4 regions of the Xylophilus sp. PBN-3R genome follow, and region 1 is predicted to be linked to each of the others. Evidence: predicted binding sites of a transcription regulator. Region 1 holds the regulator's gene; each other region holds the start of a gene.
The links. Region 1 encodes sigma-54, which starts transcription at its own class of promoters, with help from an activator protein. Its sites were predicted from a motif close to TGGCANGNAANCTGCTTT; they were not measured.
Positions count from the first base shown of each region.

Region 2: the regulator sigma-54 is predicted to act here: its motif matches at 2,079-2,096, upstream of mdoH (glucans biosynthesis glucosyltransferase MdoH).
Region 3: the regulator sigma-54 is predicted to act here: its motif matches at 4,225-4,242, upstream of glnA (type I glutamate--ammonia ligase).
Region 4: the regulator sigma-54 is predicted to act here: its motif matches at 3,960-3,977, upstream of nirB (nitrite reductase large subunit NirB).

Region 1 covers NZ_CM173225.1:4,260,563-4,268,137, reverse strand. The annotation lists gene argS (arginine--tRNA ligase) at 1-861, shown strand, start outside; gene AC3ANW_RS20355 (SPOR domain-containing protein) at 876-1,613, shown strand; gene AC3ANW_RS20350 (thiol:disulfide interchange protein DsbA/DsbL) at 1,664-2,344, shown strand; gene lptA (lipopolysaccharide transport periplasmic protein LptA) at 2,474-3,172, shown strand; gene lptB (LPS export ABC transporter ATP-binding protein) at 3,169-3,936, shown strand; gene AC3ANW_RS20335 (RNA polymerase factor sigma-54) at 4,080-5,639, shown strand; gene AC3ANW_RS20330 (DUF4197 domain-containing protein) at 5,656-6,309, opposite strand; gene AC3ANW_RS20325 (THUMP domain-containing class I SAM-dependent RNA methyltransferase) at 6,389-7,575, shown strand, end outside.
Region 2 covers NZ_CM173225.1:567,269-574,843, forward strand. The annotation lists gene mdoH (glucans biosynthesis glucosyltransferase MdoH) at 60-2,069, opposite strand; gene AC3ANW_RS02655 (sigma 54-interacting transcriptional regulator) at 2,264-3,655, opposite strand; gene AC3ANW_RS02660 (hypothetical protein) at 3,652-4,311, opposite strand; gene AC3ANW_RS02665 (HAMP domain-containing sensor histidine kinase) at 4,301-5,719, opposite strand; gene miaB (tRNA (N6-isopentenyl adenosine(37)-C2)-methylthiotransferase MiaB) at 5,797-7,161, opposite strand; gene AC3ANW_RS02675 (hypothetical protein) at 7,208-7,570, opposite strand.
Region 3 covers NZ_CM173225.1:3,446,202-3,453,776, reverse strand. The annotation lists gene AC3ANW_RS16420 (glycosyltransferase family 2 protein) at 1-507, opposite strand, end outside; gene AC3ANW_RS16415 (O-antigen ligase family protein) at 512-1,954, opposite strand; gene AC3ANW_RS16410 (sterol desaturase family protein) at 2,153-3,193, shown strand; gene AC3ANW_RS16405 (competence/damage-inducible protein A) at 3,249-4,079, shown strand; gene glnA (type I glutamate--ammonia ligase) at 4,295-5,710, shown strand; gene AC3ANW_RS16395 (hypothetical protein) at 5,867-6,367, shown strand; gene glnL (nitrogen regulation protein NR(II)) at 6,375-7,472, shown strand; gene ntrC (nitrogen regulation protein NR(I)) at 7,515-7,575, shown strand, end outside.
Region 4 covers NZ_CM173225.1:1,890,758-1,898,332, reverse strand. The annotation lists gene AC3ANW_RS09000 (nitrate- and nitrite sensing domain-containing protein) at 1-876, opposite strand, end outside; gene nirD (nitrite reductase small subunit NirD) at 912-1,253, opposite strand; gene nirB (nitrite reductase large subunit NirB) at 1,255-3,789, opposite strand; gene AC3ANW_RS08985 (hypothetical protein) at 4,075-4,350, opposite strand; gene AC3ANW_RS08980 (tripartite tricarboxylate transporter substrate binding protein) at 4,533-5,546, shown strand; gene AC3ANW_RS08975 (polysaccharide deacetylase family protein) at 5,543-6,451, shown strand; gene AC3ANW_RS08970 (GntR family transcriptional regulator) at 6,461-7,186, shown strand; gene AC3ANW_RS08965 (aspartate/glutamate racemase family protein) at 7,183-7,575, shown strand, end outside.

The DNA.
Region 1 (7,575 bases):
GCCGTCGGCAAGATGCAGCAGTCCGGCAAGACCTACGAACTGGATGACGCACTGTGGTTGAAGTCGACCGATTTCGGCGACGACAAGGACCGCGTCATGAAGAAACGCGACGGCACCTATACCTATTTCGTGCCCGATGTCGCCTACCACCTGGCCAAGTGGGAACGCGGTTTCCACACCGTGGTGAACATCCAGGGAACCGACCACCACGGCACCATCGCTCGTGTTCGCGCCGGCCTGCAGGCGGCTTCCAGCGTCGACGGACTGGGCATTCCGGCCGACTATCCCGCCTACGTGCTGCACACCATGGTGCGGGTGGTGAAGGGCGGCGAGGAAGTCAAGATCAGCAAACGCGCCGGCAGCTATGTCACCTTGCGCGACCTGATCGAGTGGACCAGCAAGGACGCGGTGCGCTTCTTTTTGCTGAGCCGCAAGCCTGACACCGAATACACCTTCGATGTCGATCTGGCCGTGGCCCAGAACAACGACAACCCGGTGTATTACGTGCAGTACGCCCACGCGCGCATCTGTTCGGTGATGGCCGGCTGGGGCGGTGACCGTGCCGCGCTGGCGTCCGTCGACCTGGCGGCGCTCGACACACCCGCGGCACAGGCGCTGATGCTGCAACTGGCCAAGTACCCCGACATGTTGACCGCGGCCGCACGCGACTTCGCACCGCACGACGTCACCTTCTACCTGCGGGACCTGGCGGCTGCTTATCACAGCTACTACGGTGCCGAACGCATCCTGGTCGAGGACGAAGCCGTCAAGCTCGCCCGCCTGGCGCTGGTTTCGGCCACCGCGCAGGTGCTGCAAAATGGTCTGGCTGTCCTGGGCGTTTCTGCTCCGGTCAAGATGTGATGGAAGAACAGGGGATGCGTGTGTTTCCAGCCCGTAGGCTTAGTCTGAAAAATCGCCAGTTCGGCGGAACCTTCCTCGGCATCGTCATCGGTGTGGTGGTCGGCCTCGGCGCGGCGCTGGCGGTGGCGGTTTACGTCACCAAGGTACCCATCCCCTTCATGAACCGCAACGGCGCCCGGGGCGCCGAGCAGGATGCACTGGAGGCGCAGAAGAACCGCGACTGGGATCCCAACTCGGTCCTGGGCAAACGTGCTGCCGGCGGCAAACCGGCCGATGTCGGCACCGCGCCGGCCGGTGCCGCCACCGGCGTGGCGATGCCGCAGGCACCGAAACCAGATCCGACCATTCCGGCGGCACCCGCAGCGCCGACCACCAGCGCCGCCACGCCGGCTCCGGCTCCGGCCACCGCCGCGGTGCCGAAACCGTCTGCAGGCTCGTCCGACCCGCTGGGCGACCTCGCACGGGCCCGGTCGGCAGCGGCCCCCGCCACCGCCGCAGCCCCCGCCGGCGCCGATACCTTCGACTACCTCATCCAGGCTGGCGCCTTTCGCACCGAAGCCGATGCCGAATCACAGCGTGCGCGCCTCGCCATCATGGGTTGGGAGGCCCGCGTCAGCGAACGCGAACAGGCTGGCCGCACCGTCTATCGCGTGCGCATCGGACCCTTCACCCGGCGTGACGATGCCGAGCGCCTGAAGGACAAGCTTGACGGCTCCGGCATGGAATCCACCCTGGTGCGCGTACAGCGCTGAACTTTTATCGGACAGCCCGGCTCTGACCGGCTCAAGGAGCACCTTTTTTCATGGACTTTTCCTCTTCCGCCTTCAGTCGCCGTGCGTTCGCCGGCACCACCGCTGCACTGGCCGCCGTCGCCGTGCCCGGCCTGTTGCCGCAAGCCGCCATGGCGCAGGCGCGTGTCGCTCCGCAGGCCGGCAAGGACTACATGGTGCTGGGCAAGCCGGTCCCCGTCGAAACCCCGCCGGGCAAGGTCGAGGTGACCGAGTTCTTTTGGTACAACTGCCCGCATTGCAATGCTTTCGAGCCGGCGTTCGAAAAGTGGGTCAAGGCCGTGCCGGCCGATGTCGTGGTGCGCCGTGTGCCGGTGTCCTTCCGCGACGACTTCCTGCCGCAGCAGAAGCTCTACTACACGCTCGAAGCGATGGGCAAGGTCGATGAACTGCATGTGAAGGTGTTCAACGCCATCCACGGCGAACACCAGCAGATCGCAACCGACGGCGCCATCATCAACTGGGCTGCCAAGCAGGGTCTCGACAAGGCCAAGTTCACCGAGACCTTCAATTCGTTCTCGGTCAATGCCAAGGCTCGCCGTGCCACGCAGCTGCAGGACGCCTACAAGGTGGAAGGCGTACCGGCGCTTGGCATCGCAGGTCGTTTCTATACCGACGGTCAATTGGCCGGCAACATGGAACGCGCGCTGCAAACCACCGATTTCCTGATCGGCCTGGCACGCAAGGGAGCCTGACGATGCGTCGGCGGCTGCAATAAACGACCGCCCGTCAAACCGATGCCCGCTTCCGCGGGCATTCGTCATTCAGGGCCGCCGGCGAGGGTCACTGTTGCACCGTACAATGCCTGCAAGATTCGTGCCCCTATGAGAACTTACAACGCTGCCACTCTTTTGCTGCTCTTTTCCGCTGTTTTGTTCGGCGGACCAGCCTTCGCTGAAAAAGCAGATCGGGAGAAACCCATGAACGTCGAAGCCGACGCACTGCGGCACGACGACCTGGCCCAGACCAGCGTCTTCACCGGCAACGTGGTGCTGACCAAAGGCACCATCCTCATCCGCGGCACCCGCCTGGAAGTACGGCAGGATGCCGACGGTTACCAGTACGGCACCGTCACCGCCGAGCCCGGAAAACGTTCTTACTTCAAGCAGAAACGCGACACGGCGGCCAACACACCCGACGAGTTCATCGAAGGGCAGGGCGACGTCATCTATTACGACGGCAAGGCCGACAAGGTGACCTTCACCCGCCGCGCCGAAATGCACCGGCTGCAAGGCACCACGGTGCAGGACGAAGTCCACGGCGACGTCATCGTCTACAACAACGTGACCGAGGTCTACACCGTGGATGGCGCGCCCAACTCGGGTGGCAGGTCGGCCGTCGCCGACGGGAGCGGTTCCGTCACGCCGGGCGGCCGCATCCGCGCCGTGCTGGCGCCGCGCGGCACGCCGGGCGGCCCGGTGGTCCCCGCGACGGGTACCGCTGCCGGTTCCGGGGCTGGCGACGCTGGCGGCCCGGCTCCGCAACTGCGCAGCACCGAAACGATGGGCGGAACCAAGCCTTGACCGAGAATGCGATCGCCCCCGGCGGCAGCCGGCTCGAAGCCAACCATCTGCGCAAGGCCTATGGCAGCCGGACCGTCGTCAAGGACGTTTCCCTGTCGGTGCAGAAGGGCGAAGTCGTCGGCCTGCTCGGCCCCAACGGCGCCGGCAAGACCACTTCGTTCTACATGATCGTCGGCCTGGTCCGTTCCGACGGCGGAGACATCAGCATCGACGGCCAGCCGGTCGGCAACCTGCCCATCCATCGCCGCTCGCGCCTGGGCCTGTCCTACCTGCCGCAGGAGGCTTCGATCTTCCGCAAGCTGTCGGTGCAGGAAAACGTCCGGGCCGTGCTTGAACTCCAGGAAGACGAAAACGGCCGCCCGCTGGGCAAGGCGGCCATCACCGAGCGACTCGACGCCCTGCTGGCTGACTTGCGGGTGGAACACCTTCGTGATTCGCCGGCCATGGCCCTTTCGGGCGGTGAGCGGCGCCGGGTGGAGATCGCCCGGGCGCTGGCCACGCAGCCCCGTTTCATCCTGCTGGACGAGCCTTTCGCCGGTATCGACCCGATCGCGGTGATCGAGATCCAGCGGATCATCGGATTTCTGAAAGAGCGCGGCATCGGCGTGCTGATCACCGACCACAACGTGCGCGAAACACTGGGGATCTGCGACCACGCCTTCATCATCAGCGACGGACGGGTGCTGGCCCAGGGCACGCCCGAGCAGATCGTCGACAACGCCGACGTGCGCCGGGTCTACCTCGGCGAACACTTCAGGATGTAGCACTTGGATCACCCCCAGGCTTCGCACTTCGTGTCTCCGCCAACCCCCTTGCAGGGGGCAGGCCGGCCGCTTCGGGCGGCCGTGCGCGGCGGCCTTCCGTTTTTGCGGCTCGCGCTACGCGCTTGCCTTTTGAAGGATTTCGGTTGAAGCAGGGGTTGTCTCTTCGGGTTTCGCAGCATCTGGCGCTGACGCCGCAGTTGCAGCAGTCGATCCGGCTGCTGCAACTGTCCACGCTGGAACTGAGCCAGGAAGTCGAGCAGATGCTCGACGAAAACCCGTTCCTCGAAGTGACGCACGAAGAGGCGGCGCGCGAGGAGTTCGGTGTGGCCCAGTCCGATGCCCCGGCATCGGATGACGACTTCCACGCCGGCAGCACCAGCGAAACCACGGTCACCACCACTGATAACACCAGCGATTCCGACGCTGAAAGCAGTGTCGAGTCCGAACCCAACTGGGACGGCGACGGCGGTACCGAAGTCGTGGCCGACGACGGCGAATGGGGCGGCGACGCACCGGCCCGCCAGAACAACCTGGGCGACGATGGCAATGTCGACGCCACCGAACTGGCGCGCAGCCAGGAATCGCTGACCGCCTTCCTGCACCGGCAGGCACTGTCGCTTCGTCTGTCGGCCGAAGACAGCGCGGCACTGCGTTTCCTGATCGAGTCGCTCAACGACGACGGTTACCTCGAAGACTCGTTGCCCTCGCTGGCGTTGGGGCTGGCCGGCAGCGAGGACGAGAACGCCGAAGAGGTCGAAGAACTGGTGCAGCGTTTCGCCGTTGCCCTGCGGCTGCTGCAGAACCTCGAGCCGGCCGGCGTCGGCGCCCGCGACCTGCGCGAATGCCTCACGCTGCAATTGCGCGGCATGCGCGACAACGGCGTCGGCAAACGTCCGGTGGTCGAAGCCGCCATCGCCATCTGCGCCCAGCCGATGGAACTGCTGGCCCGTCGCGACATCAAGCGTCTGAACATCGCCTGCGGCCTGGACGACGAGGTCACCCGCGCCGCCATCGGACTGATCGCCCGGCTGGAACCCAAACCCGGCCGGCGGTTCGTGGATGTCGAGCGCAACATCGTCATCCCCGACGTGCTGGTGCAGAAGATCGGCCGCGGTGGCCAGCCGCGTTTCCGGGTCATGCTCAACCCCGACGTGATGCCCAAGCTGAAGGTGCACGACATCTATGCCAGCGCTCTCAAGCAACACAAGGGCGAGGGCAGCGCCGCGCTGCAGCAGCGCCTGCAGGAAGCCCGCTGGTTCATCAAGAACATCCAGCAGCGCTTCGACACCATCCTGCGGGTGTCCAACGCCATCGTCGAGCGGCAGAAGAACTTCTTCGTGCATGGCGAACTGGCCATGCGGCCGCTGGTGCTGCGCGAGATCGCCGACGAACTGGGCCTGCACGAATCCACCATCAGCCGGGTGACCACCGCCAAGTACATGTCGACGCCCTACGGCACCTTCGAACTGAAGTACTTCTTCGGCTCCGCGCTGGGTACGGAGACCGGCGGCAACGCTTCCAGCACCGCAGTGCGCGCGCTCATCAAGCAGTTCGTCACTTCCGAAGACCAGCGCAAGCCGCTGTCCGACAGCCAGATATCCGACATGCTGAAAGAACAGGGCATCGAATGCGCCCGCCGCACCGTGGCCAAATATCGAGATGCACTGCGCATCGCGCCGGCCAATCTGCGCAAGTCGCTCTAGGCGGCGAGGTGTAGGCCTAGAACTTGAGGCCCTTCATGCCCTGCAGCAGGTTCTTGCCCGTTTCGAGCGGGTTGGCTCGCATGCGGGTTTCTTCACGGCCCACGTAGGTGAAGATGCCTTCGGAGGTCTTGTTGGCCACGTAGTCGGTCAGCTTGTCCTCGCTCATGCCCAGCGCCGACAGCTGCGAGGTCTGCTTCAGCACGCCGCTGCTTTGCAGTGCGCTGCGCACCAGCGGCTGCAGCTGCTTCAGGATCTCGGGCCCGGTGCTTTGCTTGAGGTAGTCGGTGGCACCGGTATCGCTCTTCACCATGCCGACCGCATCGGTCAGCGTGGCCTTGTCGATGGCGGCACGGAAGATGGGTTTGGCCTGCGCCGCAGCCTGTTCGGCGGCACGGTTCAGCCCGCCGTTGATGTCGCCCGTCAGGCCCGCCTTGCTGGCCAGGTTCATCAGGTCGCCGACGCCCTTGCCGCCCGCGCCCGGCAAGGCGATGCTGATGGCCTTGTCGGCCGAAAACGCGCCGGGTTTCGAAAGCTGGTCGAGTGCGTTGTCGGACGCCTGGCCCAGGATGTTCTTGAGCGCGGTGCCCGCGATCTGGGCCGAAGCCGGAGCCGAAGCGCCGGCCATCACGAGGACAGCGGCGGCGGCGGCAAAAGTCTTGCGCAGAATCATGAAGGTCTCCAATAGCGGCAAGCATTGTGCCCCTGCGTGACCGGGCCATTCACCTGTGGCGCGTATCCTTGCGACTTCCATGAATCAGATACAACTTTTCCTGCCCTGCGCCGCCGGCGTCGAGGGTTACCTTGCCGACGAAGTCCACCAGCTCACCGGGCTGGCCGGCATGGACCTGCAAACACTTCGCGGCGGCGTGCTGTTGCGGGCTTCCTGGCGCGAGGCAATGCTGCTCAACCTGCACAGTCGGCTGGCCCAGCGGGTGCTGGTGCAGCTCTCGCAGACGATGTACCGCAACGAGAAGGATCTGTACGAGGCCGCATCCGATGTCGCCTGGGAGATCTGGTTCACCACCAGGCAGACCTTCAAGATCGAGGTCACCGCCCAGCACAGCCCGCTGCAGAGCCTGAATTTTGCAGCGCTCAAGATCAAGGACGCCGTGGCCGACCGTTTCCGCCACAAGAGCGGCGAGCGGCCCGACGTCAACACCCAGTGGCCGGATGTACGTATCCACGCTCACCTGACCACCGACCAGGCCACGCTCTACATCGACACCTCGGGCGAGCCGCTGTTCAAGCGCGGCTGGCGCGAGGACAAGGGCGACGCGCCACTGAAGGAAACCCTGGCCGCCGCCATGATCGCGGCCAGCGGCTGGAACCCCCACGGCGACACCCCCCTGCCGCTGTACGACCCCTGCTGCGGCAGCGGCACCATCGCCATCGAGGCCGCGCAGATCGCCTGCCGCATTCCGGCCGGTGCGCATCGTCGTTTCGCGTTCGAGAAGATGCTGCCCTTCCAGTCGCATGTATGGCGCGTGCTGCTCGACGAGGCCGAAAACGCGGTGACTGAACCCACGGTGCCGATTTTCGGAAGCGACGTGTCGCACCGCATGGTCGACTTCGCCGAGCGCAATGCCGAACGTGCCGGCGTGGCGCGGGTAGTCGAGTTCCGCGGCGGCGACGCCCTGCAGCGCCTACCGCCCGCACCCGAAGGCGTGCTGCTGCTCAACCCGCCGTACGGCGAACGGATCGCCGTGGCCGGTGTGGCCGGCCAGCGCGCAGATGCGGTGGCGCGCCAGCCTCGCGAATCACGCGAGACGGCACAGGTCGAGGACGGAGGCGACTTCTTCCCGTCCCTGGCGACCCACTGGAAACGCAACTTCGCCGGCTGGAGCGCATGGGTGCTGACACCCGACGCCAAGCTGCCCGGCCGCATGCGCCTCAAGGAATCGCGCCGCGTGCCGATGTGGAACGGCCCCATCGAATG
Region 2 (7,575 bases), 1.2 Mb from region 1:
GCGCGCATAAAAAAACCGGCTCATCGAGCCGGTTTTTTTGTGTTTGCCTGATCCAGGAATCAGGCAGCAGCGGCAGCAGGTGCAGCCAGGCGCGGACGCGACAGGCGGTTGGCATGCAGCCGTGCGCGACGCAGCACCGAAGGCGACCAGCGCTCTTCCGGGATCAGCAGGAAACCGCGGCTGCGCATCACGCTGCCCAGCTCGACGTGGCTGGTGTACACACTGACCGGCACCGAAAGCAGCAGCGGCAGGCCGACCGGCAGCAGCCACAGCAGGGCGCTGGGGTCGATGGCGGCGATGCCGGCAGCCAGCACGGCGACCACGGCGCTCATAGGTGCCAGGCTCGCTGCAGCGGTGCGCCAGCCCAGGCCGTTGGCTTCACGGGGAGGCGACTTCCAGTCCAGCTTGATGCCGGTCAGGGCGGTCGCCACGAAGAGTGAATGGGCCAGCATGCGAACTGGCGATTGCAGCACGGCCAGCACGCTTTCCAGCAGCGAACTCTTCAGCAGGCCGACGACACCGCCGAACATGCGTTGTTCGCCCTTGATCAGCACGGCGGCGATGCCCAGGACACGCGGCAAAAACAGCACGGCCACGGTAAAGGCCCACAGGCCCATCAGTTCGCCCGGCAGGATGTCGAAGTTCTGCACCAGACGGCTGCCGGACAACCACAGGGCGGTGCCCAGGGTCATGAAGGCCAGCCACAGTGGGGCGGAAACATAAGACAGGGCGCCGGTCAGGAACATGGCGCGGTGCACCCGGTGCAGGCCCGGCTCGGCGATGAGGCGGAAGTTCTGCATGTTGCCCTGGCACCAGCGGCGGTCACGCTGCAGTTCGCTCAGCAGGTCGGGCGGTTGCTGTTCGTAGCTGCCAGCCAGGTCGGACACGAGCCATACCTGGTAGCCGGCGCGGCGCATCAGCGCTGCTTCGACAAAATCGTGCGACATGATGCCGCCGGACATGCCGCCAGTGCCTTCGATGGGAGCCAGGGCGCAGTGTTTCATGAACGGCTCGACGCGCAGGATGGCGTTGTGGCCCCAGTAGTGCGATTCGCCGAGTTGCCAGAATTGCATGCCCAGCGTGAACAGGCGGCCCGTCATGCGCGAGGCGAACTGCTGCGAACGTGCATGCAGGGTAGCGTGGCCGATCGACTGGGTGGCCGTCTGGATGATGCCGGCCTTGGGATGGGCTTCCATCAGCTTGACCAGGGTCGACAGGCAGTCACCGCTCATCACGCTGTCGGCGTCCAGCACCACCATGTATTTGTAGTCCTTGCCCCAGCGACGGCAGAAGTCGGCAACGTTGCCGGCCTTGCGGTGGGTGCGGCGGGTACGCAGGCGGTAGTACACCTCGATCTGCGGCTGCTCGGGGTTCTGGGCCAGCGCGGTACGCAGGTCTTCCCAGGCAGCACGTTCGGCCTTGGCGATTTCGGGGTTGTAGCTGTCGGACAGCACGAACACGTCGAAAACCTTGGCATTGCCGGTGGCGGCAACCGATTCGCAGGTGGCGCGCAGGCCGGCGAACACGGTGGCGACGTCTTCGTTGCAGATCGGCATGATGATCGCGGTGCGTGCTTCCGGGTTCATCGTGTGGTCGCGGACTTCCTTCGAAGACAGGGTGTGCGGGTCGCCACGCAGCGACACCCAGAAACCCATCAGGGCGGTGGTGAAGCCTGTAACCACCCAGGCCGACAACACGGCGAACAGCACGATCTGGCCGTACTGCAGCAAGGCGTTGTCGTAATCGGGCTGCACACCGGCGAACAGCGCCGTGGCGATGCCGGTCGTGAAGATGGTGAGCAGCAGGAAAGTCATGCGGCGGGCATTGGCTGCGCGCTGCCAGGCTTCAGGCGACTTGCGTTCGGCATCGATGACGCTGGGCGCGCCGCGACGACCGGTAACCGCCATCAGCATGCCGGTGCCGACGCTGTTCCAGAAACCGCGCCATGGCAGGGGAGCCATCGATCCACGATTCACCGGAGGCGCGGTAACCGCATTCGGGTGACGTTCCTCACGCAGCTTGCTGCGGGCGGCGCGGAGCCGGAGGGAGGTGGCATTTAGGATTCGCATGGGAGCATTACTGCAATGCCCGTGCCAGCATTTTAAATGGCTTTTTAATCAAGGACTTAGCGCTTTATTTTGAAGTATTCTCTTCGAATTTTTGCCGCCGCCCGGTCGAAAACACGTCTTTTTGTCGCCAAACCCCGACATCTCAGGGTTGTCCCGCAGTCCATCCCATATAAATCAATGACTTAGCATTGTCGTCAGTCAGCGACGCCGTTCTGGCCATCGGCGACAGCATCGGCCTTGAAATGTCCTGGTGTGAGTGCATGCTTCTGCAGCAGGCGATAGAACTCGGTCCGATTGCGATCTGCCAGCCGTGAGGCATCGGCGACGTTACCGTCTGTTAATTTGAGAATGCCGACGAGGTAGTCGCGTTCGAACTTGGTTTTCGCGTCGGCGTAACTCAGCACTTCGACCGACGGCGTGCGTAATGCACGCTGCACCAGCGCCAGCGGCACCAGCGGAGTGGTCGACAACGCGCAAACCTGTTCCACCACGTTGTAGAGCTGGCGCACATTGCCCGGCCAGGATGCGGTGGTCAGCGCTTTCAGGGCCTCGGGCGCAAAACCCGACAGCCGTTTGCCGTACTTCTTGCTGAGCTTGTGCAGGAAATAGTTCGCCAGCAGCGGCACGTCTTCGCGCCGCTCGCCCAGCGTGGGCAGCGTCAGTGTCACCACGTTCAGCCGGTAATAGAGGTCTTCGCGGAACTGGCCGTTGCGCATGGCCACGTCCAGGTCGCGGTGGGTAGCCGAGATGATGCGGACATCCACCGGGATCGACGCGCTGGAGCCCAGCGGCCGCACTGCGCGTTCCTGCAGAACCCGCAGCAGCTTGACCTGCAAGGCGGGCGGCATGTCGCCTATCTCGTCCAGCAGCAGCGTGCCCCCGTCCGCCTGCTGGAACAGGCCCTTGTGATTGGCATGGGCGTCGGTGAAGGCGCCCTTCATGTGGCCGAACAGTTCGGATTCGAGCAAGTTCTCCGGGATGGCCCCGCAGTTCACCGCCACGAAGGGTTTGCGGGCACGGGGGCTGGCGCGGTGGATGGCGCGTGCCAGCAGTTCCTTGCCGGCACCGCTGTCTCCGCGCAGCAGCACCGATGCATCCGACTGCGCGATCATCCGCGCCTCGGCCAGCACCTCGGCCATACGGGGGGAACGGCTGACGATCTCGGCGCGCCAGGATTCGTCGAAGTCTTCTTCGGCCGCCTGCGGTGCGCTCAGGGCCAGCGCCTGGCCGATCTTGTCGAGCAGTTCCTTGCCGTCGAAAGGTTTGGTGAGGTAGGTGAACACGCCTCGGGCCGTCGCCTCGACCGCGTCGGGGATGGTGCCGTGCGCGGTCAGCAATATGACCGGCAAGGAAGGGTGTTTGGCCCGCACGTTGTCGAACAGCGCCAGGCCGTCCTTGCCGGGCAGTTGCACATCGGACAGCACCAGTTGCGGCAGCGACATCTCGAGCTGGTTCAGGGCAGATTCGGCCGAACCGACCGCGGTGACCTTGTAGCCCGCAGCGGTCAGCCGCATCGACAGCAGCCGCAGCATGTCGGCGTCGTCGTCCACCACCAGGATGGGGGCGCCTTGCCCCGGGCTGCTCATGGGCGGGCTCCGCCGGCCGGCGCGGCGGCGCCGTTGGACCGGGTCAGGCTGCGTTCGATGGCACGCACCGCCTCGAGCCGTTCGTTCAGCTGGTCCATCCGGCGCTGGGTGTCGCGCATGGCGGCGTTCTGTTTGTCCAGCAGGTCTTCCACCCGGCGTTGTTCGGCATAGCGTGCAGCGATCAAACGAGCCATCGGCTGAAGGCGGCGGGCGTCTTCGCCAGTGCCGCTGGCCAGCCGTTGCAGCACGCCGATGGCCCGTTGCATGTCCTGAGGCTGCCGGGTCTGGCCCAGGGCGATGGCCAGTTGCAGGTCGGCATAGGCGCCGCGGCCGGCTTCGGGCATGTCGTTCAGGCGGGCGATCTCGGCGCCGAGTTCACCGATGCTCATCACTCGCACACGGTCGGCGTAGGTCAGCAGGGCGACATTGCCTTCGGCCTGGGCCAGGACCGTGGTGCGCGGACTGCTGCTGGAAACCGCAGCGCTGGTGCTGGCAGGTGTTTCTTCGACCGGAGGACGTTCGCAGACGACCGGAGCGGGCGGCGGCGGAGCGGGCGGCGGCGGCGTGGCGCAACCGCCGAGCCAGGCCGCCAGCGAGCCGAGCAGCAGCGTGCGGAAGAGATATCCGTTGGGGGTGGGGCGGGAACTAGAGGGCATTGGGTAATTCGATGCGGAAATGAGCGCCGCTGGTGTCGGTCAGCAGCGCGATCGTGCCGCCATGGGCAGCAATGTATTCATGGACGATGGACAGGCCCACGCCGCTGCCGCGTGGCGCGTCGGTGGGTTGCACCTGGCCGCGGTAGAAGGGTTCGAAGATGCGGGCGCGGTCGTTCTCGGCAACGCCCGGACCTTCGTCCTGCAGTTCGATGCGCACCCGGCCGTCGACCTTGGCCAGCCGCAGCCACAGCCGGCCGTTGCGCGGCGAGAAACGGATGGCGTTCGACAGCAGGTTGGCCAGCGCGGTGCCCAGCTTGCCGGCATCCACCTGGGCCGATACCGGCGTGCCTTCGAGGTCGATGGTCAGGCCGCGCGCCTGCCACTGCAGCCGCTGCGAATCGACCTGTTCTTCCAGCAGTTGCAGCAGATCGGTCTTTTCGCGTTTCAGCTGGCGCGCCTCGAAGGCGGCCGCGTTGAAGCGCAGCAGCGCCTCGATCTGCGTCTGCAGGACGGCGGTGTTCTGCTGCAGGATGCCGGCCACTTCGCGCTGGCTTTCGTTCAGCTCGCCGGTCACGCCGTCTTCCAGCAGCGACACACCTTCGCGCATGGCTGCCAGCGGGGTCTTCAGTTCGTGCGAGATGTGGCGCAGGAAACGCGCCTTGTCGGCGTCCAGCTCGGTCAGCCGCAGGCGCAGCCATTCCAGCTGCTGGCCGATGCGCTGCACGTCGGCCGGCCCGCGGATGTCGATGGGCACATCCAGCCGGTTTTCGCCAAGGCCGACGATGGCACGCTCCAGCCGCTTGAACGGCCGGCCCAGCCAGACACCCAGCAGCACCGCCAGCACCACCGCCAGAAAGATGGTGCCGATGACCAGCCGGGTGAGCCGTTCGCGGCTCAGGTCGAGTTCGCTGGCCATGGCGCGGTTGCGTTCCTCGATGGCCCGCTGCACCTCCTGTGCCACCACGGCGGTCATGCGTTCCAGTTCGCGGAACTGCCCGGACATGGCCCTTTCCCGTTCCAGTGCGGTGTCGGGCGCCCCGGCGAACAGCGCGGTGATGTCACCCAGCTCTTCGCGCCACCGGGCCGCCACCTCACGCGGAACATCGCCCGGCACCAGTTCGTCCAGCAGGCCGTCGGCTTCCCTGGCGGCTTCGTCGAAACGTTTGCGCAGCATGCCGTCGTTCAGGATGAGCGACTGCCGGCCTGCACGTTCCATGGTGGCGCTGCGGTCGCCCAGGCCCTGGACGGCAGCGTTCAGCTGCAGCGCCCGCGCGGCGAAACCGCGGCTCTGGCCCATCAGGCCGTCGAAGGTGAAGACCGCCCGCAGCGAGATGCCGCCCAGCAGCGCCGCGATCAGCAGGAAGGCCAGCAGCAGCATCTGCTGGAAAGACACCCGCAGCAGCCACATGCGGCGTTTGGGTTGCAGCCGGCCGCTGGCGGCGGCGCCGTGTTCCGTGAGCGACAGGTCCTGGTGCAGCGGCGCCGTCATGCCGCGACCGGCACCGCGTTGCCTTCGACCACCACCACCGCGCCGCGCAGCGAATAACCCAGCAGTTCGGTGACGTTGACATCGACCATCTGGCCGATCAGGCGGCTCGGTCCCTGGAAATTGACCACCCGGTTGCACTCGGTGCGGCCCATGAGTTCAGGTGCATCGGCGCTGGATTTCTTCGACGGTCCCTCGACCAGGATGCGCTGCACGGTGCCGACCCGGCTGGCGCCGATGTCGCGGGTGTTGGCGTCGATCACGGCCTGCAGTTCCTGCAGGCGGCGCAGCTTGACCGATTGCGGTGTGTCGTCGGTCAGGTTGGCCGCAGGCGTGCCGGGACGCGGGCTGAAGATGAAGGAGAACGAGTTGTCGAAATGCACGTCGTCGATGAGTTTCATCATCTTCTGGAAGTCTTCCTCGGTCTCGCCCGGGAAGCCGACGATGAAGTCGCTGCTCATCGACAGATCGGGCCGCACAGCGCGCAGCTTGCGCACCGTGCTCTTGTATTCCATGGCGGTGTAGCCGCGTTTCATGGCCATCAGGATGCGGTCGCTGCCGTGCTGCACCGGCAGGTGCAGATGGCTCACCAGCTGCGGCAGTTTTGCGTAGGCCTCGATCAGGCGCGGCGTGAATTCGTTCGGATGGCTGGTGGTGTAGCGCAGGCGGGCGATGCCCGGAATCTCGGCGATGTACTCCAGCAGCAGGGCGAAGTCGGCGATTTCGGCGGTGCCGCCCATCGCGCCGCGGTAGGCGTTGACGTTCTGGCCCAGCAGGGTGATTTCACGCACACCCTGGTCGGCCAGGCCCGCCACTTCGACCAGCACGTCGTCCAGCGGCCGGCTGACCTCCTCGCCGCGGGTGTAGGGCACCACGCAGTAGCTGCAATACTTGGAGCAGCCTTCCATGATCGACACGAAAGCCGTCGCGCCCTCGACGCGTGCCGGCGGCAGGTGGTCGAACTTCTCGATCTCCGGAAAGCTGATGTCGACCTGGGGTTTGTCCAGCCGTTCGCGGGCGTTGAGCATCTCGGGCAGGCGGTGCAGCGTCTGCGGACCGAACACCACGTCCACATAGGGCGCACGCGCGATGATGGCCGCGCCTTCCTGGCTGGCCACGCAGCCGCCCACGCCGATCTTCACGCCGCGCGCCTTCAGGTGCTTGATGCGGCCCAGGTCGGAAAACACTTTCTCCTGGGCCTTCTCGCGTACCGAACAGGTGTTGAACAGGATCAGGTCGGCCTCTTCGACATCCAGCGTGGGCACATAGCCCTGGGCGCTGCCCAGCACATCGGCCATCTTGTCCGAGTCGTACTCGTTCATCTGGCAGCCGAAGGTCTTGATGAAAACTTTTTTGGTGGTCATGGGGGAATCTTTTTCTGGGCGTGTGGGGCTTTGGCGGGGCGCCGGATCAGAGTCCGAACCAGCGCTGCAGCAGCGTGGGATTGGCGGTGGCGCGTTTAATGGCGGCCTCGGCCTCGGTCAGCACCCAGACCTGGCTGATCAGGCCGAAGCCGTCGCGCAGGTAGTTCACCGCATGGGTTTCGCCGTCGGCCAGCGTGGCCGATGTGACCAACAGGTTGCGCTGGTCGCGGATGCGGGCGCCCATCGACAACTGGTCGTCCTTGCCGTCGAGCACGACGGCCGGCGGCGTGACCACCTGCAGGCGGCCACGCAAGGCGTTTTCAGGGAAGGCTCGGAGATCATCTGCCCAGGCCATCGGGGCGATGCCGGCGGCCAGCACCAGCAGTGCGGCAGCGGTCCAGCGTGTCATGGTGT
Region 3 (7,575 bases), 810 kb from region 1:
GTCCATGAGCGCAGAACGCCGCACCGCGACACAACTGGTGATGAAGGTCTGGCCCGTCATCCATGCCCGCGGCAAGTCCGATACGACGATAGCCGGTGCGTCGGTCACCGCCTGGTAAGGCCCGGGTGAATTTTCACGGGCAGGGAAACGTTTGAATGCCGACGCGAAAAAAACATTGCCGGGGTGATTGGCGATGGTTTGCAAATGGTAATGGAGATAATCCGGATGCATCCAGTCGTCGGCGTCGAAGAACAAGACGATGGGAGACCGCGCGAGTTGAATTCCCCGATTGCGTGCGCTTGAAACTCCCGAATTTTTCTGGGTTATGATTCTGGCGCGTTGGTCGCCGATGTCGGCTAATATCTTCGGACTCCCGTCGTTCGACCCGTCGTCGATAATGATCAATTCGAAATCTGCACAAGACTGCGAAAAAATGGAATCAAGCGCTGCCGGCAGATAGTCTGCCTTGTTATAGACCGGCATGATGATCGACGCAGCCGGCATCATAAATTCAGCAATGTCTGAAAGCCGAGGGGAACGACTCCTCGCGTTTTTTCTCTACGGCTCGACGTTCTGGGCGGGTGCGCAGGCAGCTCACGATCACACATATCAGCAGGTAATGCGCCGTGTCGTTCAGGTTGGTGACGGTCAACACGAAGGGCACTTCGCTGACGGTCCGGACCAGCAATGAAATCGACAGGATCAGGCTCAATCCCCGGGAAGCATTACTGTAACGCAAGCCCGCCCACGCGATGATGGCACTGTAAATGCCGGCGCCAGCTGCGCCTACCATGCCCGAACGGGCGAGCGCATCGTAGAATTGATTATGTCCATCGGTGGCAAACAGCATGCCGATACGCATTCGATAACTCGTATCGAATAGATTCGGACCATAACCGAAGATGGGCGAGCGCTGCCATTCGTCCAGCGCAATATTCCAGATAATGTCCCGTCCGGTCAGGCTGAACATCTGGGCGCCCAATGCGGAATGCACAAACTGCCCCAACTGGTCATCCACCACACCCAGCGTCAGCAGTGCCAGCAGGGCCAGGACCAGCAGCATGGCAGCGACGCAACCCGCGGCGAACATGACACTTGTGCTGCGTGCTGCAACGTCGGTCACCCTGACGGCGCGCTGGTGGTAGAAGATCACCACGGGCAGACCCAGGGCGAATGCGACCCAGGTTGTTTTGGATTGCGACAGCACAAGTGCTGCCAGACAGATCAGCAAGGCCGGTATCGTCATCTTCCGCGAGCGGAACGGCGCATACGCCAGACACCAGACACCGGTCGCCGCGATCATTCCCATAGTGACCGGATGGGTCGCCATGCCGCTGAGTCGAGGTAATCCGGTCACAAAACCTCTCATGTAATTGGTGTCGATGACCCAGGATGGATGCACCACGGCCAGCACTAGGCTGAGATAACAAAACAGGGTGATCGCGTTTCTGCAATGGCGGATTACTGCGCTGCCGTTTTCTGCCGTCAGGCACAAAAGCCCGACGATGAGGACCGGCTGATATGCCCAGGTGTAATTGAACCCGGTCGGATGTGCAGACCAGAACGCCGGTGCGACGATATTGGATAACCACAACAAAAGGACGCCAAGGGCAAGCACTGCGCGAGCCGGCTCGATGTCTGGTTTTTTCCTGAAGAACCTCACGCATTGATCCAGGGCCGCCAGCAACAAGAACAGGGAGGTCAATCGAATGCTCCACGCCATCACCGGGCTTCCGCCGGTTTCCGGCATGGACGGGTCCAGCCCGCTCAAATCGCGGCCGGAGAGCAGTGTCATCAGGCTGTTGCTGATGAACAGCGCATAAAAGAAATATTGCAATATTCCCCCCTCCCAGCGTTTCGCAACCTGAACGGTGCTGGTGGCCGTGGCCACCATCATGAATGCGAGAACGATGGCGCCGATAAACAAAGCCGCGATAAAAATAATCTGCCCCACTCGTTCTCCTGTGATTCGCATATCAATGCGTTCGCAGTGTTACATCTGTGCGAGATTCTGCCTACGGAGCCTCTCGGCCTATGGCGTCTTGCCAGGGAATATGATCCGGCCACTTTCTGGTGTCGGGCAAACGCTGCGCCGACATCGGATTTGCCACAGCCAGTTGAACCGAATCGGGGTCTGCCGACTCCACTGCACATGGATTTTTTCGCGAACGTTTTTTCATCCGCCCAGCAATGGCTCTTCGAAGCGGTGGTACAGCCGGCGATGTTCCTGCTGGGCATGTCCAGCATGATCGAAGACGCTTATGACGGCACCGGCTGGCTGCTGATCGGGCTGATCGAGGTGCTGGTGCTGGTGGCCCTCATCGGGCCCCTGCAACGCTGGCGGCCGGCTGAGCCGGTGCGCGACCGGCGGGCGATCCGGGTCGACATCCTCTACACCCTGATCTACCGCGTCGGGCTTTTCAGGGTGGTCCTGTTTTTGGCGGTGCAGCCCCTGTTCGACGACGCGTTCGGCTGGCTTCGGGTGCAGGGCCTGCACACCTGGCAGATCGACGACCTGTGGCCGGGCGTCACCGACATCGCATGGGTCAGCTTGCTGCTCTACATCGTCGTGTTCGACTTCCTCGAGTACTGGATCCACCGGGGCCAGCACCAGCTGGACTGGTGGTGGAAGCTGCATGCGCTGCACCATTCGCAACGCCAGATGACCATGTGGAGCGACAACCGCAACCACCTGATCGATGCGGTTCTGCACGACGCCATCGTGGTCGTGGTGGCCCAACTGATCGGCGTGCAGCCCAGTCAGTTCATCGTGGTGGTGGTCATCAGCCAGCTGAGCGAAAGCCTGCAGCATGCCAACCTGCGGATGTGGTTCGGGCGGATCGGCGAGCGTCTCTGGGTGAGTCCGCGGTTTCACCGGCGCCACCACAACATCGGCATCGGCCACGAATGGCCCCTGGCGACCGACGATGCCGCGGCCCGCAGCAGTCCTCGCGGCGGCCATGAGGGCGACGGCATTCCGCCGGTCGGCACGGTGCTGGGCGGCTGCAATTTCGGGGTGCTGCTGCCGTGGTGGGACATTCTGTTTCGCACCGCGGACTTCACCATCCGTTTCGACCCCACCGGCATTCGCGACCAGGTCGAGCCCGACGAGCATGGGCGGGTGCGCGACTACGGCGAAGGTTTCTGGTCGCAGCAATGGCTGGGCGTGAAGCGCTTGTTCGGCAGGGGTTGAGCCGGCGGTTCGTCCACCGGGGGCGTTGGTCGTCGGCTCCGGCTACGATGGCCGGATGACTTCTCAGCCAACCCCCACCGCCTTCGGCCTGATCATCGTCGGCGACGAAATCCTGTCGGGCAAACGCGCCGACAAACATATGCCCAAGCTCATCGAGCTGCTATCGGCGCGCGGCCTTCAGCTTTCCTGGGCCGATTACGTGGGCGACAACCCCGATCGCCTCACCGCCACGCTCGAGCGCGCCTTTTCGAATGCCGAAGTGGTTTTCAGCTGCGGAGGCATCGGCGCGACGCCCGACGACCACACCCGCCAGTCCGCCGCCCGTGCGCTCGGCCAGTCGCTGGTGCTGCATCCGCAGGCCGAGGCCCTGATCCGCGAGCGCATGCAGGACACGGCGCGTGAGGCAGGCGAAGAGTTCCAGCCCGAGCGCGCAGACAACCTGCATCGGCTGAACATGGGTGTGTTTCCGGAACACGCCAGCATCATTCCCAATCCCTACAACAAGATTCCTGGTTTTTCCTGCACCGGTCCGGCCGGTGGCCAGGTGCATTTCGTCCCCGGTTTCCCGGTGATGGCCTGGCCGATGATGGAGTGGGTGCTGGACCAGCACTATGCCCACCTGTTCCACCGCGTGGCTTTCGAGGAGCGGTCGGTGGTGGTGTACGGCGCGATGGAATCACTCCTCACGCCGTTGATGGTTCGCCTCGAAGCCGATCACGCCAGCGTGAAGGTGTTCAGCCTGCCCAGCGTGGACCATCCGGTGCACGGCCGGCATATCGAGCTTGGAGTCAAGGGCGAAGCGGCGGCGGCCCGCGCCGCCTATCCGGCTCTGTTGGCCGGCTTGCATGTCCTCGGCATGAAACTCGGCCCCGAAATGGTGCGCTGAGCCGGCACCAATTTGGTTCTTGCTCGGGTTTCCAATTTGGTGCGAATCCGGCGACTTTTACAGACGGCAGAGGTCCTGCCACCTGAAACCCGTGAGCAAGCGAAGGCACAATCCGGTGCCGTGTGCAGCCTGTGTGCACCAGCTTTGGCACAGAAACTGCAACAGCTTCTGGTGCTAGCCTTTCTAACGCGCATTCAACTTTCTGGAGATTCCTGATGGCCAAGACCGTCGCAGACGTGATGAAGATGGTGAAAGAGAACGAAATCAAGTTCGTTGATTTCCGTTTCACCGATACCCGCGGCAAGGAACAGCACGTCACCGTGCCGGTTTCGCACTTTGACGAAGACAAGTTCGTTTCCGGCCATGCATTCGACGGTTCTTCCATCGCTGGCTGGAAGGGCATCGAAGCCTCGGACATGCAGCTCATGCCCGACCCGAATACCGCCAACATCGATCCGTTCTTCGAAGAGCCCACCCTGATCCTGACCTGCGACGTCATCGACCCGGTCGACGGCAAGGCCTACGAACGTGATCCGCGTTCGCTTGCCAAGCGCGCAGAGGCTTACATGAAGGCTTCCGGCCTGGGCGACACCGCCTACTTCGGACCGGAACCTGAATTCTTCGTCTTCGACAGCGTGCGCTGGAAGAACGACATGTCCGGCTGCTTCGTCAAGATCGACTCCGAAGAAGCTTCCTGGAACACCGACAAGGAATACGAACACGGCAACACCGGCCATCGTCCGGCGGTCAAGGGCGGCTACTTCCCGGTTCCGCCGGTCGACAGCTTCCAGGACATGCGTTCGGAAATGTGCCTGGTGCTGGAAGGCCTGGGCATCCCGGTCGAAGTGCATCACCATGAAGTGGCCAACGCCGGCCAGATGGAACTGGGCACCAAGTTCAGCACGCTGATCCAGCGCGCCGATTGGGTCCAGTTGCAGAAGTACGTGATCCACAACGTGGCCCATGCCTACGGCAAGACCGCCACCTTCATGCCCAAGCCCATCGTCGGCGACAACGGTTCCGGCATGCACGTGCACCAGTCGGTCTGGAAAGACGGCAAGAACCTGTTCGCCGGCGACGGCTATGCAGGCCTGTCCGACTTCGCGCTGTACTATATCGGCGGCATCATCAAGCACGCGCGTGCCCTGAACGCCATCACCAACCCCGGCACCAACAGCTACAAGCGACTGGTTCCCGGCTTCGAAGCCCCGGTCAAGCTGGCCTACTCGGCCAAGAACCGTTCGGCCTCGATCCGCATCCCGTTCGTCGCCAATCCGAAGGGCCGTCGCGTCGAAGCACGTTTCCCGGATCCGCTGATGAACCCGTACCTGGGTTTCGCAGCGTTGCTGATGGCTGGCCTGGACGGCGTCGAGAACAAGATCCACCCGGGCGAAGCCGCCACCAAGGATCTGTACCACCTGCCGCCGGAGGAAGACGCGCTGATCCCCACCGTGTGCCACAGCCTGGACCAGGCGCTGGAACACCTGGACAAGGACCGTGCCTTCCTGACCAAGGGCGGCGTGTTCACCGATTCGTACATCGACGCGTACATCGACCTGAAGATGCAGGAAGTCACCCGCTTCCGCATGGCCACCCATCCGGTGGAATTCGACATGTACTACTCGCTGTAAAGCTTCAGGCTGCCAGTGATGCTTCGAAAGGGCGGCTTCGGCCGCCCTTTTTCATGATGTGGGTTGTTCATCACATCGCCGCATGAATGGCGCGATACTGCCGGGCTAAACGCGGAGCGACTTTTGATGATCCAGGCATTGCAGCTTCTGAAAATTATGACCGTCGGCAGCCTCGCGGCTTTTGCCGCAGGCATGTCGACCACGGCACTGGCGCAGGACGGCCGCATCTATCGCTGCGGCAACGAATACACCAACAATCCGACGGTTGCCAAGCAGCGCGATTGCAAGCCGATGGAAGGCGGCAATGTCACCATCGTGCAAGGCACCCGCGGCGGCGGCGGCGGAGGTGGCTCCGGTGCGTCGGGCGGCAATGTGGTCACGGCGCCCCCGGCCGCGGCCCGCATCGACAACGACCAGCAGAAGGCGCGCGACGCCGACGCCCGCTCGATTCTCGAAAACGAATTGCGCCGGGCGCAGGCGCGGCAGGCGGAGCTGCAGAAGGAATACAACAACGGCGAACCCGAGCGACAGGGCGCCGAAAGCCGCAACTACCAGAAATATCTTGATCGTGTCGCTGAGCTCAAGGCGGCCATCGCCCGCAACGAGAGCGACATGGACGGCATCCGGCGCGAGCTGTCGCGCCTGCAGAATCGGTAATCCCTTGATGAGCCTGAAAATTCCCGGCATCGGCAAACGTGCGCCGAAAGACAGTTCGGTCCGCTACCAGTCTTTCGACCTGTTGGCCACGCTGGTGGCGGTGGTGGCAGCCGACGGCGCCGTGCTGTTCGCCAATGCAGCGCTGGAAGATGCGCTCGGCACTTCGCGCCGTGCCATCGTCGGCAATTCGGTCGCCGACTTCTTCACCGAGCCCGAACTGCTGCGCAACGCACTCACCGGTGCCGTCGGCAACGAGTTCGCGGCCCTGCGTTACGACGACGCCATCCGGCGTGCCAACCACGAAGCCCTGCCGGTGCATGTCATCGTGGCGCCGACCGACCAGAAGGGCGAGATCGTCATCGAACTGCTGCCGATGGAGCAGCAGGCCAAACAGGACCGCGAGGAACGCCTGATCGACCAGACGCAGGCCAACAAGGAACTCATCCGCAACCTGGCCCACGAAATCAAGAATCCGCTCGGCGGCATCCGTGGCGCAGCGCAGCTGCTGCAGATGGAAATCGAGTCGCGCGACCTCATCGAATACACCCAGGTCATCATCCACGAGGCCGACCGGCTGCAGGCGCTGGTGGACCGCCTGCTGGCGCCGCACCGTCGTCCGCATCTGGTGGGCGACGTCAACATCCATGAAGTGTGCGAGCGGGTGCGTTCCCTCATCGTGGCCGAATTCCCCCGGGGGTTGCGGGTAGTGCGCGACTACGACACCTCCATCCCCGAGTTTCGCGGCGATAGGGAACAGCTCATCCAGGCGGTGCTCAACATCACCCACAACGCAGCGCAGGCGCTGGCCGAACGTATCGCCGACGGGGAAGGGCGCATCGTGCTCAAGACCCGTATTGCGCGCCAAGTCACCTTCGGCAAGCAACGATACCGATTGGCACTGGAATTGCATGTGATCGATAACGGACCTGGCGTTCCGGCATCGATCAAGGACCGCATTTTCTACCCGCTCGTATCGGGTCGCGAAGGTGGTTCGGGCCTGGGGCTCACCCTGGCGCAGACCTTTGTGCAACAGCACCATGGACTCATCGAATGCGAAAGCGTCCCCGGGAAGACGGACTTCAAACTGCTGATCCCGCTCCCGTGAAATTTGAGCAACAACGATAACCGACAGGGCCAAGAGCAAGACATGAAGCCGATCTGGATAGTAGATGACGACCAATCCATCCGCTTCGTGCTGGAAAAAGCCC
Region 4 (7,575 bases), 2.4 Mb from region 1:
AACCCTTTTGGCACACACCTCGCGCAGCCGTTCGACCAGCCGGGTCTGCAATAGCCACAGGCCGTCGATACGTTCGGTGCAGACGTCGAACCAGGCGTGGCTCAGGTTGCTGTCCAGCACCGCGCCGTCCCTCGCCGTACACAGCGTGCGGCGCAGGCGTTCGAGCCGCGCCACGGCTGGCAGATGCTGTTGCCGTTCGAGCGCCTGCACCAGCGGCGGCTCGGCGAATTCGGCGAACACCACCAGGCTGCGTTCCTGCGCTTCGATAAGGCTCAGCACCCGCTGCTGCTGGGTTTCATCGCCCAGGCCGGAGGCGTAGAGCAAAGCGCCCACCGCACGTTCCTGGCCGGCTTCTTCCTGTGCCTGAACCAGATGCAGCAAGGCCACCAGCAGCCGGGACACGCTGGGCACACCAGCCGCATCGGCCACCAGGAACACCAGTTCGATCAGCCCTGCGATGAGGTGGCTGAAAGCGGCCACCAGGTCGTGCGCGCTCATGGCCTGGCGTTCGATCTGGCCGCGCAGACCGTCCATCGCGTCCAGACCCAGCAGTGCCCAGGCCATCAGCGAAAGCGACTTGGCGGTCGCGCCCTGCTGCGGCTCGACGTGCTGGGCGAACACCGCACGCAGGCGGGCCTGCGCCACCACGCTTTCGGCGATGAGGGCACGGCGTTCATCGCCGAAGCGCTCGCCGTTCGACGCCAGGTAGATGCTGGAAGCACCGCGTTCGCGCTGCAGACGCTGGATCAGCTGGCCCAGCGCATCGACCAGGTCGGTGCGGCTTGCCAGCTGGCGCGCGGCGTCGATTTCAAGCTGCTTGGCGGCCAGCACCAACGCGGACGCGGACGCGGAAAAAGGCTCGGCCGCTTCGGGCATGGGGAACTCCTGGGTCGTGGCAGCCGGTGCGGCGCTCAACCGCCGAGCGCCACCAGCACCCGCTGTCCGTCGATTCTCACGCCATGCGCGGCCACCGAATATTCGGCCGCATCCAGGCATTCGCCGGTGCGCAGGTCGAAGCGGTTCTTATAGAGCGGCGACGCCACCACCAGCCGCTCGCCGACGCTGGCAAGCAGGCCGCGCGACAGCACGCTGGCACCCGATTTGGGGTCGATGTTGTCGATGGCGAAGAAACTGTCCCGGCCGATGCGGAACACCGCCACATGACGGCCTTCGACCAGCGCGCAGACACCGGTGCCGGGCAGGATGTCGTCGACATCGCACACGGCGGTGAAGTTCAGGCTCGGGGTTTCCATCTCAGGCTCCTTCCAGCGCGGGCGCACGTTGCGGGTCGCGCTCGTCGGCACGGGCCGGCCGGATCTGGCCGCGCTCCTCGACGAACACCACGTGTTCGTCGGCCTTGTCGCTGTTGACGAAGGAACGGAAACGCTTGCGGGTCTCGGGGTCGGTGATGGCGGCCTTCCATTCGCACTGGTAGGTGTCGGCCACGTGCTGCATTTGCGCTTCGAGTTCCGGGCAGATGCCCAGCGTGTCCTCGATCAGCACACCCTTGAGGTAAGCCAGGCCACCTTCGATGTTCTCGCGCCAGGTGCTGGTGCGTTGCAGCCGGTCGGCGGTGCGCACGTAGAACATCAGCACCCGGTCGATCATGCGCACCAGGGTTTCCTTGTCGAGATCTGAGGCGAACAGTTCGGCATGGCGCGGTTTCATGCCGCCGTTGCCGCAGATGTAGAGGTTCCATCCCTTTTCGGTTGCGATGATGCCGATGTCCTTGCCCTGCGCCTCGGCGCATTCGCGGGTGCAGCCGGACACACCGAACTTGATCTTGTGCGGCGAACGCAGGCCCTTGTAGCGATGCTCCAGCGCTACTGCCAGGCCCACGCTGTCGCCCACTCCGTAGCGGCACCAGGTCGAGCCGACACAGCTCTTCACCGTGCGCAGCGACTTGCCGTAGGCGTGGCCGGATTCGAAGCCGGCTGCGATGAGTTCTTCCCAGATCAGCGGCAGTTGCTCGACCCGCGCACCGAACAGGTCGACCCGCTGGCCGCCGGTCACTTTGGTGTAGAGGCCATATTTCTTCGCCACCTGGCCGACCGCGATCAGCCCGTCGGGCGTGACTTCGCCGCCCGGCATGCGCGGCACCACCGAATAACTGCCGTCCTTCTGGATGTTGCCCAGGTAGTAGTCGTTGCTGTCCTGCAGTCCGGCCAGGTCTTTTTTCAGCACGAACTCGTTCCAGCACGACGCGAACACATTGGCCGCCACCGGCTTGCAGACCTCGCAGCCCAGGCCCCTGCCGTGGCGCGCCAGCAGTTCGTCGAACGTGCGGATGTTGGCGACGCGGACCAGGTGGTAGATCTCCTGGCGCGAGTAAGCGAAATGTTCGCAGACATGGTTGTCGACCGCCATGCCGCGCCTGGACATTTCAAGTTTCATCACCTGCGTGACCAGCGGCACACAACCGCCGCAGGTGGCGCCGGCTTTGGTGCAGGCCTTGACGGCCGCGATGTCGCATGCGCCTTCGCCCACGGCGGCGTTGATCCGGCCCTTGCTGACGTCGTTGCACGAGCAGATCTGCGCGGTGTCCGGCAAGGCGTCCACGCCCAGGCCTGGCCTGGCCTTGCCGTCGCCGGACGGCAGGATCAAAAATTCGGGATCGGCGGGCAGTGCGATGCCGTTCAGCGCCAGCTGCAGCAGCGTGCCGTATTCACCCGCATCACCCACCAGCACGGCACCCAGCAGCTGCTTGCCGTCTTCGCTGACGACGATCTTTTTGTAGACACCCTTGCGTTCGTCCACGTACTGGCAGGTGCGGCTTTTCGGGGTGCGGCCGTGGGCGTCGCCGATGCTGGCCACGTCCACGCCCATCAGCTTCAGTTTGGTGCTCAGGTCGGCACCGGCAAAGCTGGCGTCGGCGTCGCCGGCGATGTGGCGGGCGGCGACGCGCGCCATGTCGTAGCCCGGCGCCACCAGGCCGAAGGTCTGTTCGTTCCACGATGCGCATTCGCCGATGGCATACACATCGTGGTCGCCGGTTCGGCAGGCGCTGTCGATGGCGACACCACCGCGCGGTGCGACCGCCAGCAGGCATTGGCGGGCCAGTTCGTCACGCGGGCGGATGCCTGCGGAGAAAACGATCATGTCGGTTTCCAGATGGCTGCCGTCGGCGAACACCATGCGGTGGCGGCAGCGTGCGCCATCGACGATTTCCAGCGTATTGCGGCCGGTGTGCACCGTCAGGCCCAGCGCCTCGATCTTGGCGCGCAGCAACTGGCCCCCGCCCTCGTCGACCTGCACCGCCATCAGGCGCGGCGCGAATTCGACGACATGGGTTTCCATGCCCAGATCGCGCAATGCCTTGGCGCATTCCAGGCCCAGCAGGCCGCCGCCGACCACCACGGCGGTCTTCGACTTCGCGCCGGATGCCTGCATGGCTTCCAGGTCCTCGATGGTGCGGTACACATGGCAGTGTTCGCGGTCGCGGCCGGGCACCTGCGGCACGAACGGGCTGGAGCCGGTGGCCAGCACCAGCTTGTCGTAGGGCAGCACTTCGCCGTCGAGGGTGGTCACCGTTCTGGCGCGGCGGTCGATGCTGGTGGCGCGGGCGGCCAGGCGCAGGCTGAAACCGGTGCGTTCGAAGAAACCGGCTTCGACCAGCGACAGGTCGTCCGCCGTCTTGCCGGCAAAGAATTCAGACAGGTGCACCCGGTCGTAGGCGGCGCGCGGTTCTTCGCACAACACGGTGACCTGGGCATCGGCGATGCCGGTTTCCGCCAGGCTTTCCAGGAACTTGTGGCCCACCATGCCGTGGCCGATAACGATGATTTTCATGGGATCCTTCGTGGGGACCCGGGGCGCCGAGGGCTTGGTGACGAGGCCGGCGCACCTCCGCTGGCGGGCCGGCACAACGCACCCTCGTGGAACCACGGGTGTGGGTTGGCGCCGTCATTAGCGGAAGAACTGATTTTTGCGGGCTGCATCACCCGCCACAGGCCGGAAAGCATGCAGAAACCGTGCCTGCGAACAGCAGCGAAAAACCCACCGAGATGCACCACAGTGCACCGCCTGAAGTGCAGCCGACTTGAAACGGTGCGTCGGCGTTGGCGAGACCGCCGATCAGCTTTCGAAAAACGCCGCCACGGCTTCCCAGCCCCGAGCGAAACCTTCACGCTCGGCGTCCACATGGTTGTCGACCATCGGCAACTTGTGTCGCACGCCGTCTGCCGCAGTGATGTAGGCGTGGATGGCATAACGGTCTTCGCCTGCGTCGTAACCGGTCACGACCTCGATCCGGTTGCCGTTGAAGCTGCCGGTCTGCACGCTGCGAATGGTGGCGGCCACACCTTGAGCCTGCTGGATAGAGAACTTGGCGGCGAGGGAAAGTTTGGACACGAAAAAGCTCCTGGATGAATTGCCGGAGTCTGGCCGATCCCTGGCGCAAAGGCGTTTCAAGACCGTACTTGGCATGGAAGCTGCGTTGATGAAGATTGTGCACAATGCCAGATGGCAAGTGCACAATTCGGGTGCGCGGCCAGATCGTTGCACCTCTCCTTCGTGTATTCAGGAGTCCTGCGATGTCTTGGCCCAAGCTGTTCACCCCATCCGTTTCCATCCAATCCGCCCTTGCGCTGGCGGTCGCGCTAGCCGCCGTGTTCGGCGCGCCGGCAGCCGTCGCGCAAGACGTTTCGAGCTACCCCGACAAACCCGTGAAGATCGTCGTCCCCTTCCCGCCCGGCGGCGCCGCGGACATGTTCGCCCGCATGGTCGGCCAGAAGCTCTCCGAGGCCTGGGGTAACAAGCCGGTGCTGATCGACAACCGCGCCGGCGCGGGCGGCGTGATCGGCACCGACGTGGTGGCCAAGGCTCCGGCCGACGGCAGCACCTTCCTGATGGTGACCATCGGCCATGCGGTGAACCCCTTCATGTACGCCAGACTGCCCTACGACACCAAGGCCGACCTGGTGCCGGTCGGTGTTGTGGCCCAGGTGCCCAGCGTGGTGGTCACCGGGCCGGCGCTGAAGGGCAAGTCGCTGAAGGACCTGATCGCCATGGCACGCGCCCGACCGGACGAGCTGCAATACGCGTCGTCCGGCGTGGGCAGCACCAGCCATGTCGGCGCCGCGCTGATGGAGTCGATGGCGGGCATCCACATGACCCACGTACCCTACAAGGGCGCAGCGCCTGCGCTGCAGGATGTGATGGGCGACCGGGTGGCGATGTCGGTGGACATCATCACGTCGTCGATGCCGCAGATCAAGGCCGGAACACTCAACGGCGTGGCCATCACCAGCGCCAGGCGCTCGCCCCGCCTGCCGGACGTGCCGACGGTGGCCGAGGCCGGTATTCCGGGTTATGAATTCACCTCCTGGTACATGCTGCTGGCGCCTGCCAGGACGCCGGTCGCGGTGCTGGAGAAGGTCAATGCCGAACTGCGCCGCATGGCTGCGTCGCCGGACTTCAGGGGCCGCGTGGAAGAGACCGGCGGCGACGTCGCCAGCATGACGCTCAAACAATCGTCCGACTACCTCGACGCCGAGTTCGTGCGCTGGGCCAAGGTGGTGAAGGACCGCAACATCAAAGCCGAATGAACCCCATCGACACACCGACGCACCCGCGCGATTTCCAAGGCTACGCCAACCGGCCGCCCGCCGTGACCTGGCCGGGCGGCGCGCGGGTGGCGGTTTCTTTCGTGCTCAATTTCGAGGAAGGCGCCGAGTTCTCGGTGGCCGACGGCGACGCCCGCAACGAAGGTGTGTACGAGGTCATCGACCCGCGCTCCGGCTGGGATCCGTGCATCGACAGTCACTTCGAATACGGCACCCGCGCGGCCTGGTGGCGCATCGCCGACACCTTCGACCGCTTCGATGTCCCGATGACGGTCAGCGCCTGTGGCCGCGCAGTCGAACGCAGCCCATGGCTGGCGCAGGACGCGGTGAGCCGCGGCCACGAGGTTTCGGCGCACGGCTGGCGCTGGGAAAGCCACGCCGGAATGACACCCGAACGCGAAGCCGCAGACATGGACGCCTCCATCCGCGCCATCGAGGCGGCGTGCGGCAAGCGCCCGCTGGGCTGGCATACCCGTTCGGCCTGCACACCGGCCACCCGCGGGCTGTTGGCCGAGCGTGGTTTCCTGTACGACAGCGACGCCTATAACGACGACCTGCCCTACTTCGTGCCGCTGGCCAGCGGGCCGCACCTGGTGCTGCCCTATGCCTTCGACACCAACGACATGCAGTTCCAGCACACCCAGCGTTTCGCCACCGCCGGGCAGTTCGCCGAATACGTCGTCGACGCCTACGACTGGCTGCTACAGGAAGGCGGCCATGCGCCGCGCATGATGTCCGTCGGCCTGCATCTCCGCATGATCGGCAGGCCGGCGCGGATGAAGGCGCTGGAGCTGATCCTGCGCCACATGCGAGCCCGGCCGGGTGCCTGGATCGCCACACGCGAACAGATCGCGCGCCACTGGATCGCCCATGCGGGGCCGCGCTAGAGTCGCCGGATGCATCCGCAGGAAAACACCATCTACCAGTGCCTCGCCCAGACACTGCTCACCGGAAGGCTGGCACCGGGTTCCCAACTGGTGGAGACCCGGCTGGCGCAGGTCTTCGGTGTATCGCGAGAACGGGTGCGCAAGGTGCTGCACCGGCTGGGCCATGAACGGCTGCTGGATGTGATAGCCAACCGCGGATGTTTCGTGCCCAACCCGACGCTGGCGCAGGCGCGCGAAATCTACGAGGCGCGGCGCATCGTCGAAGGCGGCATCGCCGGCCGGCTGGCGGGCCGGCTTGCCGAGCCGCAACTGGAAGCCCTGGCAGAACACGGCCGGCGTGAACACCAGGCGCTGCATGCAGGCGACCGGGCGCTGTCGATCCGTCTCTCTGGTGAATTCCACATGCTGCTGGCCGGTTTTGCCAACAGCCCTTTCGTGCTGCGTGAACTGCAGGAACTGGTCAGCCGGACCTCGATGCTGGTGGCTTTCTTCGAGCCTGCGGCATCGTCATCCTGCGCCTGCGAAGAGCACGAGGAAATCCTCGACGCCCTGCGGCGCGGCGACGGCGCACGTGCCATGAAGTCGATGCATGTGCACCTTTCGCTGATCGAGACACGGCTGATCCCGCGGGTTTCGCAACCGGACGAGGCGGACGACACCGACGCGGTGATCGCACGCGCCTGGGCATTGGCTAACACCCTGCCCGACGCGGCCGCGCCTGCCGCCTCGGCATGAAACTGGCCGTACTCAACCCCAACAACACCGCAGGCATGACCGACAGCGTGGTGGCCGAGGTGCGGCGCCTGCTGGACCTGGGCAGCCGCCAGGATGTGACGGTGCACGGCGCGACCTGCGCCAGCGGACCGGCGGTGATCTCCAGCCCCGCGAGTTTTGCGGCGGGTGCCCGCGCCATCGCCGCGGACTGGCCGGCGATGGACCGCGCCTGGCGCTCCGACGCGGTGCTGCTGGCCTGTTTCGGCGACCCGGGCCTGGCCGCGCTGCGAGCCGTCGCCGGACGCCCCGTCGCGGGCATGGCGACCGCGTCGCTGGATGCCGCGCTGGTTGCCGGTGAGCGTTTCCATATCGTCACCGCCGGAGCCGCCTGGGACGGAATGTTGCGGGCG